One region of the Phascolarctobacterium faecium genome, then DNA from elsewhere that is predicted to be linked to it. Evidence: predicted binding sites of a transcription regulator. Region 1 holds the regulator's gene; the other holds the start of a gene.
What was found. The regulator HrcA, encoded in region 1, represses chaperone genes, less so after heat shock. The targets are predictions, from matches to a motif close to TGTTAGCACTCNNNTNANNNGAGTGCTAACA.
Positions count from the first base shown of each region.

Region 2: the regulator HrcA is predicted to act here: its motif matches at 5,494-5,524, upstream of groES (co-chaperone GroES).

Region 1 covers NZ_AP019004.1:1,316,359-1,327,335, reverse strand. Annotated here, with positions in the region: gene prmA (50S ribosomal protein L11 methyltransferase) at 1-398, opposite strand, end outside; gene dnaJ (molecular chaperone DnaJ) at 585-1,733, opposite strand; gene dnaK (molecular chaperone DnaK) at 1,756-3,588, opposite strand; gene grpE (nucleotide exchange factor GrpE) at 3,637-4,239, opposite strand; gene hrcA (heat-inducible transcriptional repressor HrcA) at 4,263-5,282, opposite strand; gene hemW (radical SAM family heme chaperone HemW) at 5,383-6,537, opposite strand; gene lepA (translation elongation factor 4) at 6,539-8,335, opposite strand; gene PFJ30894_RS06490 (nitroreductase family protein) at 8,621-9,160, shown strand; gene rpsT (30S ribosomal protein S20) at 9,259-9,522, shown strand; gene PFJ30894_RS06480 (diguanylate cyclase domain-containing protein) at 9,703-10,977, shown strand, end outside.
Region 2 covers NZ_AP019004.1:2,320,802-2,331,778, forward strand. Annotated here, with positions in the region: gene PFJ30894_RS11150 (autotransporter family protein) at 1-969, opposite strand, end outside; gene guaA (glutamine-hydrolyzing GMP synthase) at 1,800-3,341, opposite strand; gene groL (chaperonin GroEL) at 3,483-5,114, opposite strand; gene groES (co-chaperone GroES) at 5,162-5,446, opposite strand; gene PFJ30894_RS11170 (ANTAR domain-containing response regulator) at 5,643-6,227, opposite strand; gene PFJ30894_RS11175 (histidine kinase N-terminal domain-containing protein) at 6,224-7,606, opposite strand; gene tsaD (tRNA (adenosine(37)-N6)-threonylcarbamoyltransferase complex transferase subunit TsaD) at 7,768-8,781, opposite strand; gene rimI (ribosomal protein S18-alanine N-acetyltransferase) at 8,774-9,223, opposite strand; gene tsaB (tRNA (adenosine(37)-N6)-threonylcarbamoyltransferase complex dimerization subunit type 1 TsaB) at 9,223-9,915, opposite strand; gene tsaE (tRNA (adenosine(37)-N6)-threonylcarbamoyltransferase complex ATPase subunit type 1 TsaE) at 9,896-10,366, opposite strand; gene PFJ30894_RS11200 (GerMN domain-containing protein) at 10,423-10,971, opposite strand.

The DNA.
Region 1 (10,977 bases):
GTAGGCTTAATCACCAATGTTCTGCCAATATGCGTAACATGGAAATACTGTTTCCATTCGTTAGCCCAATCCTGCTCGGAAACAGTACGAAAACACGTATTACCAAAGCGACATTTACCAATACGCGTTTCCAAATTTGTTAAGTCCTCATCAATCTGTGTAAGACGTGGCTGCAGCTCTTCATCCTCCGGATAATAAGCAGTTATCGTAACCACTTCTGTGTTTTCCTGCTCAGGAATATCGCATAATTCCCAAGTGCCTGAATTACGCAAAGTGTTTATCAAAACCGGGTCCTCAATAACAACACCATTGTTTGCACCTGCAGCACGCATAATTTCGGCAACCAGATCAGCTGCCTCATGTGTAGTTTGTATGCTTACCTCTATCCATTGTGACAAAGCGCTCACTCCTTAAATAACTATCATATATATTAAACACAAAGCTTATTCTAAAATATTTTACCATATGAAAGTGTTTTTCTACCAGTTTGAGAAGATATTTCAATGCCAAGTGCTCACATTATATCATATTTTTTGGCATAAAAAAATAAACTGCGGTGTTCAAACCGCAGTTTATACAAGTCATTATTTAAATAAATCTTTAATCTTATTCAAAAAGCCTTTTTCTTCAGGATTAATGTTATCTTTACTGATCTCGGCAAATTTACGCAAAGCATCTTTCTGTTTTTCATTCAGCTTCTGCGGCACAACAACTTTGATCCTGACTAACTGGTCGCCGCGTGTACTGTTACGCAAACTGGGAATGCCTTTGCCCTTCAAACGCAGTACCTTTCCAGGCTGAGTTCCTTCCGGAACCTTCATCACAACCTGTCCATCCAGCGTAGGAACCTTAATCTCATCACCCAAAGTTGCCTGTACAATATTGATCGGCACTTCGCAGTAAACAGTAGTACCATCGCGCTCAAAAAACTTATGCGGTTTAACATACAAATATACATACAAATCACCGCTTGGTCCGCCTTTAACCCCTGCTTCGCCTTCTCCGGCTACCCGCAGGCGGGAACCGTTGTCAACACCTGCAGGGATCTTGACTTTAAGTTTCTTATTCTTTTTAACAGTGCCCTGTCCGCGACATTCCTTACATGGTTCGCTGATGATCTTGCCTTCACCATGACATTTAGGACATGGCCGTACATTGGTCATCTGTCCGAACATAGTGTTTTGAGTAAAACGGATCTCGCCACTTCCGTGACATTCAGGGCAAGTTTCAACTTTAGAACCAGGTTCCGCACCATTCCCATGACAATGCGGACATTGTTCGTCACGATATAAACTGATCTCACGTTCTAAACCAAACGCAGCTTCTTCAAAAGTGATTTCCAGGTCAAAGCGTAAATCAGCACCGCGCTGAGGACCGGCATTAGAACCACGCGCGCCGCGGCCCTGCCCGCCGAAGAACATATCAAAAATATCTTCCATGCCTCCGCCGCCAAAACCGCCGAAACCTTCAAAGCCCCCAAATCCACCAGCACCGCCGGCACCGCCGTTTTCAAAAGCAGCATGTCCAAACTGGTCATATTGGGCACGTTTCTGCTCATCGCTGAGTACACTGTAAGCCTCGGACGCTTCTTTAAATTTCTCAGCCGCTTCCGGATTATCTTTATTCACATCAGGATGATACTGACGTGCCAGTTTGCGGTATGCTTTTTTAATTTCATCTGCTGTAGCGGTTTTAGACACGCCTAGCACGTCATAATAATCTTTTTTACTCAAAGTTTACACCATCCTAAGCCGATTATTTTTTGTCTTCGTCAACCACTTCGGCGTCAACAACATCGTCATCAGCTTTTTTTGCGCCCTCGGCTGTTTCAGTACCTTCAGCACCTTTAGCAGCTTCAGTTTGTTTGTACAGCTCTGCGGAAAGTTCATAAAGAGGTTTGGTCAAAGCTTCAGTATCTGCTTTGATTTTTTCCATATCTTCGCCTTTCAGAGTCTCTTTTAAAGTATCAAGCGCTGCCTGTACTTTTCCAATCAATTCTTCAGAGCCTTTGCCTTCCATATCTTTAATGGTCTTTTCGGCTTGATAGCACAGGGAGTCAGCATTATTACGTACTTCAACGCCTTCTTTACGTTTTTTATCAGCTTCAGCATTAGCCTCTGCTTCTTTTACCAGACGGTCGATTTCGTCTTTTTCCAAAGTACCTGAAGACGTAATAGTGATTTTTTGTTCTTTACCGGTACCAAGATCCTTAGCGCTTACATTTACGATACCATTAGCATCGATATCGAAAGCAACTTCGATCTTCGGTACTCCACGAGGAGCAGCCGGGATGCCGGAAAGCTCAAAACGTCCCAGAGTTTTATTATCGGCAGCCATTTCACGTTCACCCTGCAGTACATGGATATCAACTGAAGGCTGATTATCAGCAGCAGTAGAGAAGACCTGCTTACGGGAAGTCGGGATGGTAGTATTACGTTCAATGATCTTTGTGAACACACCGCCCAAAGTTTCTATACCCAAAGACAACGGAGTTACGTCAAGTAAAAGCACGTCTTTTACTTCACCTGCCAAAACGCCGGCCTGAATGGCAGCACCAACGGCAACACATTCGTCAGGGTTTACACCACGGTAAGGCTCTTTACCGATAAATTTTTTCAAAGCTTCCTGTACAGCAGGAATACGGGAAGAACCGCCTACCAAGATAACTTTATTGATATCAGAAGCAGACAGGCCGGCGTCAGCCATAGCCTTGCGGGTCGGCTCCATTGTGCGTTCAACGAGATCAGCAGTCAATTCGTCAAATTTTGCACGAGTCAGATCCATATCCAAATGCTTCGGACCTTCAGCACCGGCAGTAATAAACGGCAGATTGATATTAGTTGTCAAAACACCGGATAATTCGATTTTTGCTTTTTCAGCGGCTTCACGCAAACGCTGCATAGCCATACGGTCATTACTCAGATCAATGCCTTCATTTTTCTTAAATTCAGCAACCATCCAGTCAACGATTTTCTGGTCAAAATCATCGCCGCCTAAATGAGTATCACCGTTAGTAGCTTTTACTTCGAAAACACCGTCACCTACATCAAGGATAGATACGTCGAAAGTACCGCCGCCAAGGTCATAAACCATAACGGTATGGTCGTCGCTTTTATCAATACCATACGCCAAAGATGCAGCAGTAGGCTCGTTGATGATACGGAGAACTTCCAAGCCTGCGATACGGCCGGCATCTTTAGTTGCCTGACGTTGACTGTCAGAGAAGTAAGCAGGAACAGTAATAACTGCCTGAGTTACTTTTTCACCTAAATATTTTTCAGCATCTTCTTTCAACTTTTGCAGAATCATCGCGGAAATTTCTTCCGGAGAATATTTTTTATCGTCGATTTCTACTTTATAGTCAGTACCCATATGACGTTTAATAGAACTAATAGTTCTATCAGTGTTGGATACTGCCTGACGTTTTGCCAGCTGACCAACTAAACGTTCGCCGTTTTTGGAAAAACCAACTACGGACGGAGTTAAACGGCTGCCTTCCTGATTAGTGATAACGGTAGGTTCGCCGCCTTCCATTACTGCTACTACAGAGTTAGTAGTACCTAAGTCAATACCAATTACTTTAGACATGATTTATTCCTCCTCGGGTTTATATGTTAATTTTAATTTATATGGCAACTATTCGTTGCTGATAACTTTAACTTTGCTGTGCCGGATAACTTTATCACGTAATTTATAGCCCTTTTCCAGAACCATCTCTACAGTGTCATCATCCATATCGGGGTTTTGCCCCCTCATCACAGCCTCATGCATCTCAGGATCAAATTTTTCGCCCTGTGCTTTTATTTCTTCTACGCCCAAATCTTTAAAAGTCTGCTCGAACTGACGCCTAATCATTTCAATACCTGAATAAATTCCGGCGGCATCATCAGATTTTCTGGCGGCGTCTTCAGCACGTTCAAAATTATCCAACACCTTTAAAAATTTTCCGACAACATCAGCGGTAACAAAAGTTGCCAGCTGTTCACGTTCGGACGTATTGCGTCGGCGGAAATTATCAAAATCTGCCTGCAGCCTTAAAATACGGTTCTGCAGTTCTTCGATCTTAACATCCTTTTCATCCTGTTCAGGAGTTTTTTCTTCAGCAGCTCCCTCACTCTTTTTCCCGGCAGTCTCATCGACTCCATTAGCAGCATCGGCTGTATTCGTTTGAGCTTCCTGCTGAGGTGTTTCTTCGGCAGTTGTTTGCTTTGAGCTTTCCTTCAAATCTTCTGTTTGCAAAACACTTCCTCCTTATAGTCTTTTTACTTATCTAAAATTGTTTTCAGATATTTATGCAGGTAATCCATTACAGAAATGACCTTACCGTATTCCATACGGGTTGGACCTAATACTGCCATCGTACCTACGATCTGACCATTCAGACGATAAGTAGCCTGAACCATACTGCAATCCTGAATACCGGTAAATTTATTTTCAGAACCTATCGTTACCTTAAGGCCTGAATCTTCACCACCCTGCAAAAGATCCTTCAGGACCTTTTCTTCTTCTAATATACCAAGCAGGTTTCTGACTCTTTCCACATCACGGAATTCCGGTTGATTAAGCAGTTGCTTTGTTCCGCCTAAAAATACCTTCTGTTCCTGCCTGCGCCCTGTCATTTTACGTACAGCCTGCAGTAATGATGAAAAAATGAGTTTATCCTCGACCACATCTGTATGGACATTCTGCAAAATCTCCACAGAAATATCGCTAAGATTGCGATCTTCCAGCAATTTGCTCATTTTACCAGCCAGATAATCCATCTCTTCAGAAGACATACCTAAAGGAATATCAACAACATTCGTATCTATACTGCCATCATCGGCAACGATACATAAAATAGCATGCTGACTGTCAAGCGGCAAAAATTTTAAATAACAGAAATTTGCAATCGTCTGCTGGTTAGTCAAAACCATGGAAACATTCTGTGTCATACGTGACAAGATCTTGGCTGTCGACTGGAAAATATCATCAATGTTACGACGACGTTCATTATACCAGCCATCTATTAATGCCATATCATTATCTGTCAATGTCCCCGGTTCAATCAGGGCATCTACATAAAAACGATAAGCCTGAGCAGATGGAATACGTCCCGCTGAAGTATGCGGCTGTTCCAAATAACCCAGAAGCTCAAGGTCTGACATCTCATTACGGATCGTTGCCGGGCTGAGCCCTAAGTCATACTTGCGGGCAATAGTACGTGAACCAACCGGCTCAGCTGATGAAATGTAGTCTTCTATGATAATTTGCAGGATCTTTTTCTTTCTTTCGTTTAACACGATCCCACCTCCAACTCGATTGTTAGCACTCATCTCATTAGAGTGCTAACATCTTGGTATTAGAATAGCACTGACCTTAACAGTTGTCAACCAATTTTTCTTACTTCACAAAGATTTCAAAAATTTCATTGCTAAAGCGCATCCCTTGCTCCGTCAGCCTCATCCGCCTATGCTCAATATCATAGAATACTAAATTTCCTCTAATAAATTTTTCTAATTCAACCCCAAATTCTAACATTACATCACAGCCAAAACGTTGTTCAGTTTCTATTAAATCTATCCCTACCGTCGTCCGTAAACCCATAAATAAATATTCTGACAGCTGCATTTCTTTTGTCAGATCTTCAAAGCCTCCACAACTTTTGCCACTTTGAATACTTTCAATATAATCAGTTACAGAATCTGTTGCTGTAAAACGTTGACTGCCATTAAAGCTGCAGGCGGAACTGCCAAAAGACAAATACGGCAGATAATGCCAGTAAACAAGGTTATGCCTTGACTCCTGACCTGACACTGCATAATTTGAAATCTCATATCTATGCAGTCCCTGTGCTTCCAGATACTCCTGTACCAATTCATACATTGCCAGCTGACAATCTTCGTCCGGCAACTCAACTTTTCCTTTGTCCAGCATACCTGCCAAAGGCGTATTTTTTTCAATCGTCAAACCATATACCGACAAATGCTGCAACCCTGCCGCTGTTAAATTCTGCAGACTGGTCTTCAGGGTTTGAAGGGACTGCTCCGGCAAGCCATAAATAAGGTCAGCACTGACTCGTGTAAAACCAGCCTTCTCTGCCATTGTAATAGCGTCTAAAGCCTCGTTGGCCGTATGTATCCTGCCAACAGCCCGAAGTTCGGCATCGTTAAGACTTTGAACACCAAAGCTTATACGATCAAATCCCAAATCTTTAAAAAAACGCAGCTTATCCAAATCGGCAGTACCGGGATTAACTTCAATCGTTGCCTCTGCCGGCTGCAGCCAGCATCCATTTTTTTGCAAAGCTTCTACCAGTTTCGCCAAAAGCTTTTCCGAAAGCAACGAGGGAGTCCCGCCGCCAAAATACAGCGTGGCCTGATCTGCAATAGTCACTTCATTGCTGCGCATCATTATTTCACTGCAGACAGCATCAACATACTTTTCCATAGTTTCTGTGTCAGCACCTGCATATGAAGCAAAGTCACAATATAAACATTTTTGCAAGCAAAAAGGGGTATGTATATATACCCCCTGGATTTGTTCCCATTTTTGCATTTTAATCCATCTTCAAAATCGCCATAAAAGCTTCTTGCGGCAGCTCTACACTGCCGACCTGCTTCATGCGTTTCTTACCTTCTTTTTGTTTTTCCAACAATTTGCGCTTGCGGCTGATATCACCGCCATAACACTTAGCCAATACGTCTTTGCGCATCGCTCTTACATTTTCGCGGGCAATAACTTTATTACCTATGGCAGCCTGTACAGGTATCTCAAACATCTGACGCGGAATAAGACTGCGCAGTTTTTCTACCAGCTGACGTCCCCTGGAAACAGCTTTTTCACGGTGTACTATAGCTGACAGGGCATCCACCGGTTCTCCATTCAGCAAAATATCTACCTTTACCAAGCTGGAAGCACGATAACCGGCCAGCTCATAGTCCAAAGAAGCATAACCTCTGGTTACTGACTTCAACCGATCAAAATAATCATAAATTATCTCACTAAGCGGAAGTGCATAGTGAATCATAACACGTGTTTCATCTAAATAGGTCATATTTTCATACTCACCGCGTTTTTCCTGAGAAAGCTCCATTACTGCACCAACATAGTCTTTAGGTACAATAATTGTAGCGTTAACGTAAGGTTCTTCTACATGGTCGATCACTGTTGGATCAGGGAAATTAGACGGATTATCAACCAATTCCACATCACCATTGGTGCGAAATACCTGGTAAATAACGTTTGGAGCCGTTGTAATCAGCGTTAGATTATATTCACGCTCCAGACGTTCCTTGATAACATCCATATGCAGCAGACCTAAAAAACCACAGCGAAAACCAAATCCAAGCGCTACTGATGTTTCCGGTTCAAAAACCAGTGAGGCATCGTTGAGCTGTAGTTTTTCAAGCGCATCCCGTAAATTATCATAATCTGAGTTTTCTACCGGATACAGACCACAGAAAACCATCGGCGTAGCTTTACGATAACCAGGCAGTGCTTCGGCTGCCGGATTATTGGCATCAGTAACTGTATCCCCGACACGTGCGTCTTTAACATTTTTGATTGCTGCAGCAAAAAATCCAACCTGCCCAACCTCCAATGAATCAACATTAACAAGATTAGGTTTAAAAACACCAACCTCTGTTACTTCAAATTCAGCATTGGTAGCCATCATTTTAATTTTCATACCAGGTTTTATACGTCCGTCAATAACACGCACATATAAAACGACACCCTTATACGCATCAAATTTAGAATCAAATACCAAAGCTTTTAAAGGGCTGTCACTTATACCGGAAGGTGCCGGTACTTTAGCAACAATAGCTTCAAGTACATCTTCAATACCCAAACCTGTCTTCGCACTCGTCAAAACGGCCTCTGATGCATCGATCCCGATAACCTCTTCTATCTCATGCTTGACTCGGTCAGGATCAGCACTGGGAAGATCGACTTTATTAATAACCGGGATAATTTCCAAATCATTATCTAAAGCCAAATAGACATTAGCCAAAGTCTGAGCTTCAATCCCCTGCGTAGCATCAATAACAAGCAAAGCACCTTCGCATGCAGCTAAAGCTCTCGATACCTCATATGTAAAATCAACATGCCCTGGAGTATCAATGAAATTAAGCATGTACTCTTCGCCATTCTTAGCCTTATAGCTGCTGCGCACGGCCTGCGCTTTGATTGTAATACCGCGTTCACGTTCAAGGTCCATTGAATCGAGGATCTGTGCTTCCATCTCGCGTTTAGTTAAAGTACCGGTATATTCTATCAATCTGTCTGCCAAAGTAGATTTACCGTGATCGATATGGGCAATTATAGAAAAATTACGGATCTTATTCTGGTCCATCATATTCTCCTTCATATATAATCTTGCTAAAGCGGAACATCCGCCGTAAATTCACTGCAAAATATTATATCATTTTTGCCGGTAATTAAGCAAATACTAACTCTTATTAGTAAAGCACTTATAAATAAAAGCTGCTGTAACAAAAAATATTTATGTTAAAGATTATGAAAGTATATATAATGGTATTTTTAGTCACTTCACAAATAATTTACAGCAAATCAAAGCATCAACCTGTTACAATATAAGTAATAATAAAAGAATTATTACAAGAAAGGAAGTTATATTATGGATACCTTAACCGCTATTGCAACCCGCCGCTCTACCAGAGTCTACAAACCAGAACAAATAAGCGATTCCCAGCTGCAAACAGTTTTAGCCGCCGGCTGGGCTTCTCCTGTTGGTCATGGAGCATATGACGAACTATATATTTCTGTTGTGCAAAATCCCAAAATTCTCGAAAACTTTGCAGAATACTGCGGTCAAGCTTTCGGAAACCCCAAATACAATCCGTTTTACGGCGCCCCTACTTTAATCGTCATTTCAGCTAAGCCTAAAGATGACGGCCAGATGGTTTACATAGCTGATGTTGGCTGTATTCTTGAAAATATGCAATTGGCTGCTACTGATATCGGCCTTGGTTCAGTTTATCTTTGGGCTCTTTTAAATCGTATTCCGCAAAGTCCTCAATTTGTAGCCAGCCTTGAACTGCCGGAAGGCTTCAAGCCTGTTTCAGCTTTGGCCTTGGGTTATCCGGCCAAACCGCTTGAAAAACGTTCTTTTGCCGACATTAAACCCGAGCGTATCGCTACCAAAATTATCAAATAAAGTCTTTTGTGGAATAATTTGCAGAAATCCCTTGCAGAATTAACTCCTTCGTGGTAGAATACTTTAGTAAACGTATTTAATTGTAGGAGGTGAATTCGTTGCCGAACATTAAATCTTCCATTCGTAGTGTAAAAACCGACGCAGAACGTCGTGCAAAAAATGCTCCGATCAAGGCTGCTATCCGCAATGCAGCTCGTAAAGTAGTTGCTGTAACCGAGACCGGCTCTCCAGAAGAAGCAAAAGCAACTTTTGCAACTGCAACCGGTTTGATTGATAAAGCTTCTCGTAAAGGTATTATCCATAAGAATGCTGCAAACCGCAAAAAATCAAGACTTGCTAAAAAAGTCAATGCTATGGACTAATCTCTACAGCGATTAAAGCCTGCTCTTTTGAGCAGGCTTTTTATTTTCTCCAAAACACGCTTTATCTCATCTTAATTAAAGCTTTTGTTATTTTATTTTTGCTTTAGTTTATATATTTCATTCATATCTTAAAAGTGCTATAATATTATAAATACACCCTAACAGACAGGAATGATACATATGGCTGACTATAGCACTGATAATTTAAAACAATCTCAACAATTCTTACAGGCATATGATAAGTTATATTCTTTTAAAAATACTTTTTATGATCTTCTTGCCAGTTTAGAAAAAACACTTGGCCTCACAGAATATTTATCTCATATTTCTGTGATTCAACTGCGCAACGAAAAACATTTTCAGGCTGCTTTCCACTATCCAAATGAAGCCCTTTCCCAACAGCAGTCTTTGTTAAGCCATAAAGCTCACCTTATCGCAAAAAAGTTAAAGCTCAAGAGTGAAATCAACTGCAAAGATTTCAGTCACATATTAACAGAATGCGGTTACAACGATAATATAAGACCAACCACAGTTTATCCGCTGCGATTTGACGATTATCTCTATGGTTTTGCAGCTTTAGAATTAAACGAAAAAGCAATCAATTTTCAGCAATTCAGCACTGACAGTTTAACTGCTGTTGTAAATATATTATGCGCATATTTTGTAAAAAAGCATGCCTTTGAACAAACTGCATTACAGCAGAAAGTCTATACTTCAATTATCAATGGCATGAATAACCTCATCTACGTAACTGATATCCACACTAATAAAATTCTCTTCATGAACCAAACGATGAAAGACCGTTTTGCCTTAAAAGCACCTGAAGGTAAAATATGCTGGCAGGTATTGCAGCAGAATATGTCCCAACGCTGTAACTTCTGCCCTGTTTCCAAATTACTGCGTGATCCGTCTTCTAATAAGACTATTCACTGGGAAGAAGTCAATTCTAAAACCGGACGTATTTACGAAAACCATGACAGCCTTATTAATTGGTTTGACGGCTCAATCGTACATCTGCAGCAATCTATAGATATAACAGATTCCAAAAAAGCTTTCCATGATGCCTGTTTTGATGAACTGACCAATACACTGACCAGACGTGCAGGCAAAGAGCTTCTGGAAAAATTGATTAAAGCAGCTCATCAGAATTGCCATGGTTTTATAACCTGTATGTTTGATATAAACTCACTCAAACAGGTCAATGACAATTATGGACACAGTGAAGGCGATAAGCTTATTATCACTATATGCCAGACTTTAAAAAAACACCTGGGCAGCGGCGATATATTTTTCCGGCTCAGCGGCGATGAATTTATTGTCGTTTTTACAGAACATTCGCTGCAAAATGTTAAGGAAATACTGCAAAAAGTCCTAATTGAACTAAAAAATTCAGCACAAAAAAATGCTCTGCCCTATGAACCATCTTTCACCTATGGGCTTTTAGAAGTTCAGTCT
Region 2 (10,977 bases), 1.0 Mb from region 1:
GTCGCCTGCTTCAATAATACCTCTTTGTGCCAGTAAGCCATGTGAAGCATCACCTTCAGTTGTAATACCAACATTATCATCTAAAGATAAAACCGAACCTGTCATGTTTGCAAATACACCATGGGAGCCATCACCAGCTGTAGCAATAGTAGAACCGGCGCCAATTTCAACAGCACCGTTTGCGACACTTCCTTTTGCCGAAGTATCAGCATAAGCAGCAACACCATGAGAACCATCACCCAGCGTAGTCATCTCCGCGCCTTCTTCAATAACGATCTTGCCATTATTGGAAGCCATCATTACGGTATGCGAACCATCACCTGCCGTAGACAAAACCGCGCCTTTACCAATATTGATTTTAGACCCGCCTGTCGGATTAGTTGTAGACCTGCCCTGTGCCGCATAAACCGCATGCGAACTTTCACCCAGGGTTCCGGCCGTTAACCCATCACCAATATTTATTGTAGCATGGAAATTTGCACGCACAGCATGGGCTCCGTCAGAAGTATCACCATTGGAATACTTCAATTCCCCATTATACAAAGTATTGATCGTAGCATTATCCCCAATGTTGAGGACTGTAGAACCGTTGATGTTCAAACCATCGGCACTGTTACCGCTGACAGTTATTGTCAAATCGTTACCAATATTAATCGTACCAGTAGCATTCTGCCAGTCAGAATTACCGCTCGGATTTGAACGGATTCCGTCACCAGCTTCACCTGTAGTAGTAATTGTCAAACGATTTCCCGCCGAAGTAACTGTTGCTGAATTGGTAACATTCGTATAAATACCAAAAGCATGTCCTACTAAACTCGGATACGCATTAGCAGAAGCTTCAATCGTAACATCATCACCGACAGATTCTCCACCATACATCGAACCTCTAGCTGCCTCTGCAACACCGAATAAAGGCATTGAACTTATAGCTAAAGCTATAGCCAAATGCAAAGTCTTCTTATTTTTCATTGCAACCCTCTCCTTTATTGAGTTTTAAAATTTATAATTTTTATATATTAAAATCGCTCCCCAACGACTTTAAATATATTAAAAATCACTTTACTAAAATTTATTTATTTCCTTTTAAAGCATCTGCCTTCTTTAAGTTTATAAAATTATATTCCAGCAATGTAATATTAATTGTTAAAAACTGATTTGTCAATATTTTTAGGAATATTTTTGCATTTTAGTTACATTTTATTCACATTATAATGATTTTCTCTTATTATTATTTTTTAACTTTTAGTTATTTCATCTGGTATTTATTTAATAATAATCAATCTTTTACAGATAATGCAACTATCGTTAACTACCCGCTTAACAAGCCGCATTTCCTTAAACAGCCAATTTAATTCACCATTTAAATCTTATTTTAAATAAAAAAAGCAGCCTATTTTACAGAACAAAATATTTATCTTGTAAAATAAGCTGCCGAAGTATATTAATCTTTAAAATTATTAATTTTTATTCACTATTGTCCGTTTTTATATTTTTGTATAATTTTACATTTTTCTTTCTTTAACAGGCTCTATTCTTTATCGAATGATTATTTAGTATTATTTTTTATCCAGTTAATAACTATGTATTTTTATTATAACAAAGCATCTTCCCATAAAATGCTTAATCATTATAATTTCCCAGATATCTATCAACAGAAAAATAACTGCTGTTACTACAAATGCTCTCCCGTGTATTCATACAAACATCTACTATCCAAATATATATATATTTGGATTTCTAAAACACCAAATAAAAACCGCAGTTCATAAAAATGGACTGCGGTTTTATTTAGTATCTTTTTATTCCCACTCAATCGTTGCAGGCGGTTTAGATGTAATATCGTAAACAATGCGGTTAACGCCTTGCACTTCATTGACAATACGTCTGGAAATAATATCCAGAACACTGAAAGGAATATGCGCCCAATCAGAGGTCATACCATCACTGCTGGTTACAGCACGCAGTGCAACGGTATGCGAATATGTCCGTCCATCCCCCATAACGCCTACAGAACGGATATTGGGCAGACACGCAAAATACTGCCATATTTTGCGCTCTAAACCAGCTTTAGCAATTTCTGCTCGAAAGATAGCATCAGCTTCACGAGTTATTTCTAATTTCTCCTGAGTAACTTCCCCTAGCACACGGATAGCTAAACCAGGTCCAGGAAATGGCTGACGCCAGACTAAGGCAGAAGGTATTCCCAATTCTTCTCCGACAGCACGAACTTCGTCTTTAAACAGTTCGCGCAGCGGTTCAATCAAAGCCAACCGCATATCCTCCGGCAAGCCGCCAACATTATGGTGGCTTTTGATTGTCGCTGAAGTACTGGTACCGCTTTCGACAACATCAGGATAAATAGTTCCCTGCACCAGAAAATCTACCTTGCCCAGTTTATTAGATTCTTCTTCAAAAACACGAATAAATTCTTCACCGATAATCTTGCGCTTCGTTTCAGGATCAGACACACCTGCCAACCGGCCAAGAAAGCGCTCCGCTGCATTGACGCGGATCAGATTCATATCAAATTGTTCTTTAAAAACCGTTTCGACCTGATCGCCTTCATCTTTACGCAGCAGGCCGTGATCTACAAAAACACAGGTCAGCTGCTTACCCACTGCTTTATGTACTAATACTGCCGCAACGGAAGAATCAACCCCGCCGGACAATGCACAGAGAACTTTTTTATCGCCAACGGCCTCTTTAATCTCGGCAATTTTACGCTGTGCAAAACTGCTCATAGTCCAGTCACCTTTAACTCCGCAGACGTCAAACAGGAAATTAGAAATCATCTTACGTCCAAATGGTGTATGCTCCACTTCAGGATGGAACTGCACTCCATATAATTTACGCAAATCATTAGCCATTCCGGCTACAGGGCATTCACTTGTATCAGCAGTTACTACAAATCCCTCCGGGACCTCTGACACATAATCAGTGTGGCTCATCCAGGAAATATTGTGCTCTTCGATATCCTTAAAAAGAATATTATTTTTATTGAGTTTTACAGCCGTTTTCCCGTACTCACGCACATCAGCGCTTTCAACTCTGCCTCCTAGCGTCTGAGTCATCAGCTGATGTCCATAGCAAATACCAAGTACAGGTACGCCTAGTTCAAATACGCCAGGATCGATCTTAGGAGTATCATCACCATAAACACTATTAGGCCCGCCTGTAAAGATGATCCCTTTAGGGTTTTTAGCTTTGATTTGTTCTAAAGTGTAGGTATAGGGAACTATTTCACAGTAAACGCCGCATTCCCTTACACGCCTGGCGATCAATTGGTTATACTGACCGCCGAAATCGATAACTAAGATCATTTCATGGTTACCTGTTTGCATATTGCTGTAAGCCTCCTCAAAATAATTTAACTAATAATGTATAATATAATATCATACAATAATCACGCTGAAATTGCAATGCAAAAGGCCCCGTACAATAAGTACGGGGCCTTGGACTTTCAATGTACAGATGTAAATTTATTACATCATACCCGGCATTCCGCCACCCATCGGCATACCACCCATAGGAGCAGCGCCTTCTTTTGCAGGCTTATCAGCAACAACAGATTCAGTAGTCAAAACCATAGCTGCGATGCTGGCTGCATTTTGCAGAGCACTGCGGGTAACCTTAGTAGGATCAACGATACCAGCTTCGATCATATCAACGTATTCCTCGGTCAAAGCGTTAAAACCAAAACCTCTGCGGGAACGTTTAATCGTATCAACGATAACTGCGCCTTCCAATCCGGCATTATAAGCTATTTGACGTACCGGTTCTTCAATAGCGCGTTTAACGATTTCTACGCCGGTTTTTTCGTCGCCTGTTACTTTGATTTTGCTTAAAGCAGTTTGCACCTGCAGCAGAGCAGTACCGCCGCCTGCAACAATACCCTCAGCAACTGCTGCACGAGTAGCGTTCAAAGCATCTTCAATACGCAGTTTTTTATCTTTAAGCTCAACTTCAGTAGCAGCACCAACTTTAATAACAGCTACGCCGCCTGCAAGTTTAGCCAAACGCTCTTGTAATTTTTCTTTGTCAAATTCAGAAGTAGTTTCAGGGATCTGAGCACGGATTTGAGCAACGCGTGCTGCAATTTCTTCTTTGTTACCGCCGCCATCAACGATAGTAGTCAATTCCTTGGTTACGCGGACCTGGCTGGCGCTACCCAAATCTTCCATGCTGGCGCTGTCAAGCTTACGTCCAACTTCTTCGCTGATAACTGTTGCTCCGGTAAGAATAGCAATATCCTGCAGCATAGCTTTACGGCGATCACCGAAACCAGGAGCTTTAACAGCTACAGCCTTGAAGGTACCGCGAAGTTTATTCACAACCAAAGTTGCCAAAGCTTCGCCTTCAATATCTTCAGCGATAATAAGTAATTCCCGGCCGCCTTGGACGACTTTTTCAAGTACAGGCATAATATCCTGAATCATAGTAATTTTACGGTCTGTGATGAGTACGAGCGGGTTGTTAAGAACTGCTTCCATTTTATCAGGATCTGTTGCCATATAAGGAGAAATATAACCGCGGTCAAATTGCATACCTTCAACAGTCTCCAGACAGGTTTCCATAGTTTTGGATTCTTCAACAGTAATAACACCGTCGTCGCCGACCTTTTCCATAGCGTCAGCAATCAGACCGCCGATTTCTTCATCAGCTGCAGAAATAGATGCAACCTGAGCTTTAGCTTCTTTAGTCTCAACCTTTTTAGAAACAGCCTGCAGTTCTTCTACCAAAACGTCAACAGCTTTTTGAATACCTTTTTTCAGCACCATTGGATTAGCGCCGGCAGCAACATTGCGCATGCCCTCACGAACCATAGCCTGTGCCAAAACAGTAGCAGTGGTAGTACCGTCACCGGCAACATCGTTAGTTTTTGTAGCAACTTCTTTTACAAGCTGCGCACCCATATTTTCAAACGGATCTTCAAGTTCAATATCACGGGCAATAGTTACGCCATCGTTAGTAATAGTTGGCGCGCCAAATTTCTTTTCGAGCACTACATTACGTCCTTTAGGACCAAGGGTTACCTTTACTGCATCTGCTAATGCATTGACACCGCGTTCTAAACTACGGCGAGCTTCTTCGTTAAATTTTATTTCCTTTGCCATTTCAAATACACTCCTTTATATTTCACTTTTTTAGTAAAAATCATTACTTAGAGAACAGCAAGCACATCGCGTTCGCTGAGGATCAAATAATCTTTACCGTCATATTTAAATTCAGTTCCGGAATATTTTGCAAATACAACCTCATCGCCAGCTTTAACTTCAGGAGCGACACGAGTACCGTTATCCAGCACTTTACCTGCGCCTACGGCAACGACCTTACCAGTTTGCGGTTTCTCTTTAGACGCCGTATCCGGCAAATAAATACCGCTGGAAGTTTTTTCCTCTTTTACTGTAAGTTCTACAACGATGTGATCTGCTAATGGTTTCAACATTTTCAAGTCCCCTTTCAGATGCCTATATAAATTTTTTATTTTTCTTTTGTTAGCACTCATTATTGTCGAGTGCTAATTACATTTATTATTATATCCGTTTCCTAAAAAAATGCAAGACAATTCCTGTAAAAATTTTTGACAAAAAAGTGAAAAATTCACGCAGCCTTTAAATTCCTCCTGCGTGAATTTTTTATATTTATTTATTTTTTAATGCTGATGCAATTACCGCTTCAGCCAACTCCTTAATGGAAATACGCCTGTTCATACTGTACTGCTGCATTTTTCGATATGCTTCCTGTTCCGTAAATCCATGTGCTGACATTAAAATTCCTTTAGCCCGATCAAGCAGTTTTCTTGTTTCCAAACTTTCTTTTAATAATCCCAGCTCAGCACCCAGGGCTTTGATTTCTTCAAAACGAGAAATTGCTATCTCCATTGCCGGAAATAACTGTTCTTCACGAACCGGCTTCACTAAATATCCCAATACACCCGAACTTTTTGCCTGCGATACAATCTCCTGTTGACTGTAGGCTGTCAGCAAAAGTACTGGAGCCAGATGCTCGTCGGTAATGATTTTAGAAGCTGTAAGTCCATCCATTTGCGGCATTTTCACATCCATGATCACAAGGTCAGGCTGCAGAGCTCTCGTCATGGCAACTGCATCTTCACCGTTATTGGCTTCACCTGCAACTTCATGTCCTGCCTCTGTCAGCATTTCTCTGATATCAAGACGAATAAGCGCCTCATCATCAGCTAAAACAACTTTCAAAGTATTTTTCATTCTGACCCCTCCAACTCTGACGGTATGGTAACTACAGCACAAGTCCCCTGTTTCAGGGCTTCTATTGTAAAAGTACCGCGAAGATCTGCTTCCACCATAGTTTTTATTATTTTCAAGCCTAAACTGGTTTGCTCATCTAAAACAAAACCCGGCGGCAAACCATTACCGTCATCACAGATTTTTAAGCAATAACTTCCGGGGATTTTATAAAACTCAACATCAATCCGGCCGCAGCAGCGGCCTGCAAAAGCATGGTCCAGTGAATTTTGCAGAAGCTCGTTCAGAACCAAAGCAATGCTTGTTGCTTTATCGGAAGGCAGCAAAACATTATCCGCTTTAAAGCTTGTCTGCAATTTAAGATTAGGGTCTGCCATACTGGCAATAATGGCTTCATAAATTCCCTGCGCTGCCACAGCTACATCAATTTTACCGCTATCCTGCTGTGAAAGAAATTCATGTACAACAGCGATACTGGTAACCCTGTTAATACAGTCACGCAATACCAGTTTTGTTTCGTCTGTATGAGCCCTGCGTGCCTGCAGCCTCAGCAGGCTGGCGATAGTCTGCAAATTGTTTTTAACGCGATGATGTATTTCCCGAATAACTACAGATTTGATAAGCAGCTCTGTATCTTTCTTTTTCAGCTCTGTTATATCCTGTAGAATAACAATAGCGGCCGCTGTATCAGGCCTGTTCGTAACAGGGATCACCCTCATTGCAAGCAGCAGTCCCTGCATGTCTATTTCCTTTCCTTCAGCGACACCCGTCTTCAGCACCATACCAACCAAAGGCCAGTTGATCTGCAAACTGTTTGTCCTTCGTCCAACTAAATTAGATAAGCCCTGCACTTTAAAAAGATGTCTGGCCGTCCTGTTCGCGGCTATAATGACCTTGTCCTTATCAACAATCATCAACCCGTCGCCAGGCAGCAATCTGCCGTAATAATTACTGCTCAAAATCTGTCGGCCGGTATTTTTTAAAAACTCCACTGCCGTCATAATGAAAAGTTCTTCCGGTTCATTGGTATCAAAAGCAACTACGGCAAAACATTTTCCTTTACTATCTTGAATAGGATAAACACGCAAATCGACGAAAAGCCCCAGCGACAGCTCACGTTTCCCTGACAAAGGCACACCTCTCTGCAGTGCCCGCTGCACTAAAGGCTCCTCATTACCGCGCAGTTCGCGACCTGTTTTATCAGGCAGTTCACCAAAAAATTGCGTTCTTGGCAGTTCCTGATGATAAATATACAGAAATTTGGGGTTATCATCCCAAACATACATCGTTATGCATGCATGAGCAACATCGGCAGCAAAAGCTGCGCCGACTTTCATAGAGGATAAAATATTTTTTTGTTCTACAGTCAAATTCTTGGGCATATCATTCATTCCCCTGTTTCTTATTACCTTGTTTATCCCCATCAATCCACAGTTTTTTCCACATTATCCACAGACTTATGCACAGCAAGAACTGTTTTTTAGCTATATTTCAGCATTTTATCCACAAAATCCACAAGTTCTTTTACTTCAGTGGACACTGTTCAACCTAATTTTAACGATGGAACAGCGTTCAAATCCAGAGGACTATATTCACCGTTCTGATACATAAAATAACCACGGCAAGCTATCATTACAGCATTATCAGTGCATAAAATCGGAGTTGGATGTACCAAACTTGCTCCAATCCCGCCTACAGCATCAGCTAACGCTGTTTGTAAATGTTTATTAGCCGAAACACCACCGGCCAGAACTATTTTTTTCAAACCGGTTTCCTGCAGCGCATGCACACTTTTCTGCACCAGCACATCTACAATCGCTTCCTGAAATGAAGCGGCCACATCGGCTTTATTTAATTCACGGCCTGCCTGCTGTTCGTTATGCAGATAATTGATTACAGCTGACTTTAAGCCGCTGAAACTAAACTGATAATCTTCCTTCAAAAGTGCCCGCGGAAAATCGATCGCCTGCGGATTCCCCGCTGCCGCCAATTTTTCTATTTCCGGTCCTCCTGGATATTGCAGACCCATCACACGTGCAATTTTATCAAAAGCTTCACCTGCAGCATCGTCACGAGTTTGTCCCAGTAATTCAAAGCTGTTATAATCAGTTACCTTTAGCAGCGCCGTATGCCCGCCGCTTACTACTAAAGCCATAAAAGGAGGTTCCAGATCTTTATCATTCAAAAAATTGGCAAAAACATGTCCCTCCAAATGATTGACACCAATCAGCGGCTTGTCATTAGCCCAAGCCAGCGCTTTGGCAGCCGATACACCAACTAGAAGCGCCCCTACAAGCCCTGGTCCATAAGTTACTGCGACAGCGTCTATTTCTTCCAGCTTCACATTAGCCTGACGCAGTGCTTCGTCAATAACCGGCAAAATATTTTCAATATGTTTACGCGAAGCTATCTCCGGTACAACACCGCCAAATTTTCGATGGATAACAATCTGTGAGGAAATAATATTCGAAAGCACTTCACGTCCATTTTTGACTACGGCAGCCGCAGTTTCATCACAACTGCTTTCAATGCCCAAAATATACACGTCTTTAGACATCAGGCTTACCCTCCTTATATAACCACATGATTATTGCATTTTCATGATTATCTTCATAATAATTTGGTCTTATCCCCTCGCTGGCAAAACCGCAGGTCAAATAAACCTTTTGCGCTGCAATATTGCTCTCACGCACTTCCAAAGTCACCGCCACAGCGCCAAGTTCCCATGCCTTATTGATCAGGGCTGCTGTCAAGCGTGTTCCCAAGCCGTGTTCACGTTCTTCAGCAGCAACCGCGACTCTGGTTATCTGCGCTTCCCCTGCCACCAGCCAAAACCCGGCATAACCAAGAATACGCCCAGCATCTTCTAAAACAAGATATGTTGTTAAGCTGTTATTCAACTCATCCAGCCACATACTTGGGCTCCAAACATCAAAAAAAGACTTTTCATCTATGCTGCTGACAGCAGTCAAATCTGCCGCTGTCAAAGTCCTTATCATTATTCCTGCTGGCGTTTTTCCCATAATTCTTCAGCCTCTGATCTTCTAATGTAATAAGGTTCTAAACCAAAAATATCACCGGTATTATCAGGATCATACTCGGCTCCCGCCAAAAGCGCTACTGAGGCAGCCTGCGGCCAACATAAATGTGCTGGAGCCTTTCGGCACCACGAAGGCAAATCGGCAAGGTCAATTTTCTGGCATTCTCCCAATAATAAAGCAGGCATACCCAAAACAGCTATATTTTCCAAAAGCTGCTTGCGATCTACAACTTTGATCTCCTGATGCTCTATGAGTGTCCCCTGCTGCCATTCATAAATCGCCTGATAAAAATTGCCTTTTTGTGCGTCTAAAACAGGTGATAATACATAACCGTCTATCGGCAGATTATAGGCAAGCGCTTTCAGCGTATTGACCCCGCAGATAGGTTTATGCCAGCTATAAGCCATTGCTTCTGCCGATGCCAGGCCAATCCTCAAACCGGTAAAAGACCCCGGCCCCATACTGACTGCTAAAAGATCAATCTCATTTTTAGTGATCTTAGTCCGTGTTAAAAGCTGCTCAAGCTGCGGCATAAGCCCCTCAGAGTGAGTCATGCCCATATTGATCCTATATTCTGCCAAAATTTGTCCATCACGACACAAACCCACGGCACAGACTTTAGTTGCCGTATCAATGGCTAAAGTCAGCATTTTTTTCCACTTCCTCACATAATTCCAGATACCTTTCACCATTAGGGAGCAATTGTATCAAACGGCCTTCCGGAACAATTTTTATGTAGATATCAAGACTTTCTTCAGGCATTTCCTCTAAAAAATTATCCGCCCATTCGATAAGAGTCAGCCCTTCGCCGCCAACATATTCCCCATAGCCGATATTTTCCAATTCTTCAACAGTATTCAGCCTGTATAAATCAAAATGCCTGATCTCCATTTTACCATGATACACATTCATAATCGAAAACGTTGGACTGTTTATTTCACTGGCATCAACCCCCTGTGCCATAGCTATTTCACGACACAACAAAGTTTTACCGGCACCTAACTCCCCACAAAGACAAAAAACATCCCCGTTTTTAGCAAGCCTTCCCAAAAGTTTTCCTAACGCTTCCATCGTTTCAATATTACCACAAAAATACTCCATCAACAGCACTCCCATTTCAAAAAAGCAGTACCGACTTTTGCCGATACTGCTCCCGTTTATTTTTTCAATAAAGTAGTATTACGTTCCAAAGGATCTAAAATATCAGTATGTCCTTTCAAGGACGCAATTTTTTTACCATCAACTAAAATCTGTACTTTTTTTATCTCCGGAAACTCTGTCAGAGTGTTGACAATAGCAGTTGTCAGCATCAGCTCAGTATAGGATCCCTGCGGTACATTGGTTATTTCCTTGGAAAAATCAACATAAGCAGTCCCATCTTCTATCTTCATTGTTCTGATTTTTGTCCCTTTAGGAAACAGACTGACCATTTTCGCAGTATCCTGCGGACTGCTGTTTACCAAAATATCCAACGCAATCTCCGGAGCAGTCATCGCGCCGGCTTTGCGGGTTACCTTTTCCGGCAACAGATATTCCTCTCCGTTGACAGGTGCACGATACACCGTTACCGTAATTTCTTGATTCTTATTATTCTGCGTTTGTTTAGTTTCAGGCTGCGGGATAACCGTAGCAGTTTGATCATCACTGCAGCCTGCAACTAACACGCAGAGCATCAAAGTGCAGATTACTGCAAATTTCTTTAACATATTGGC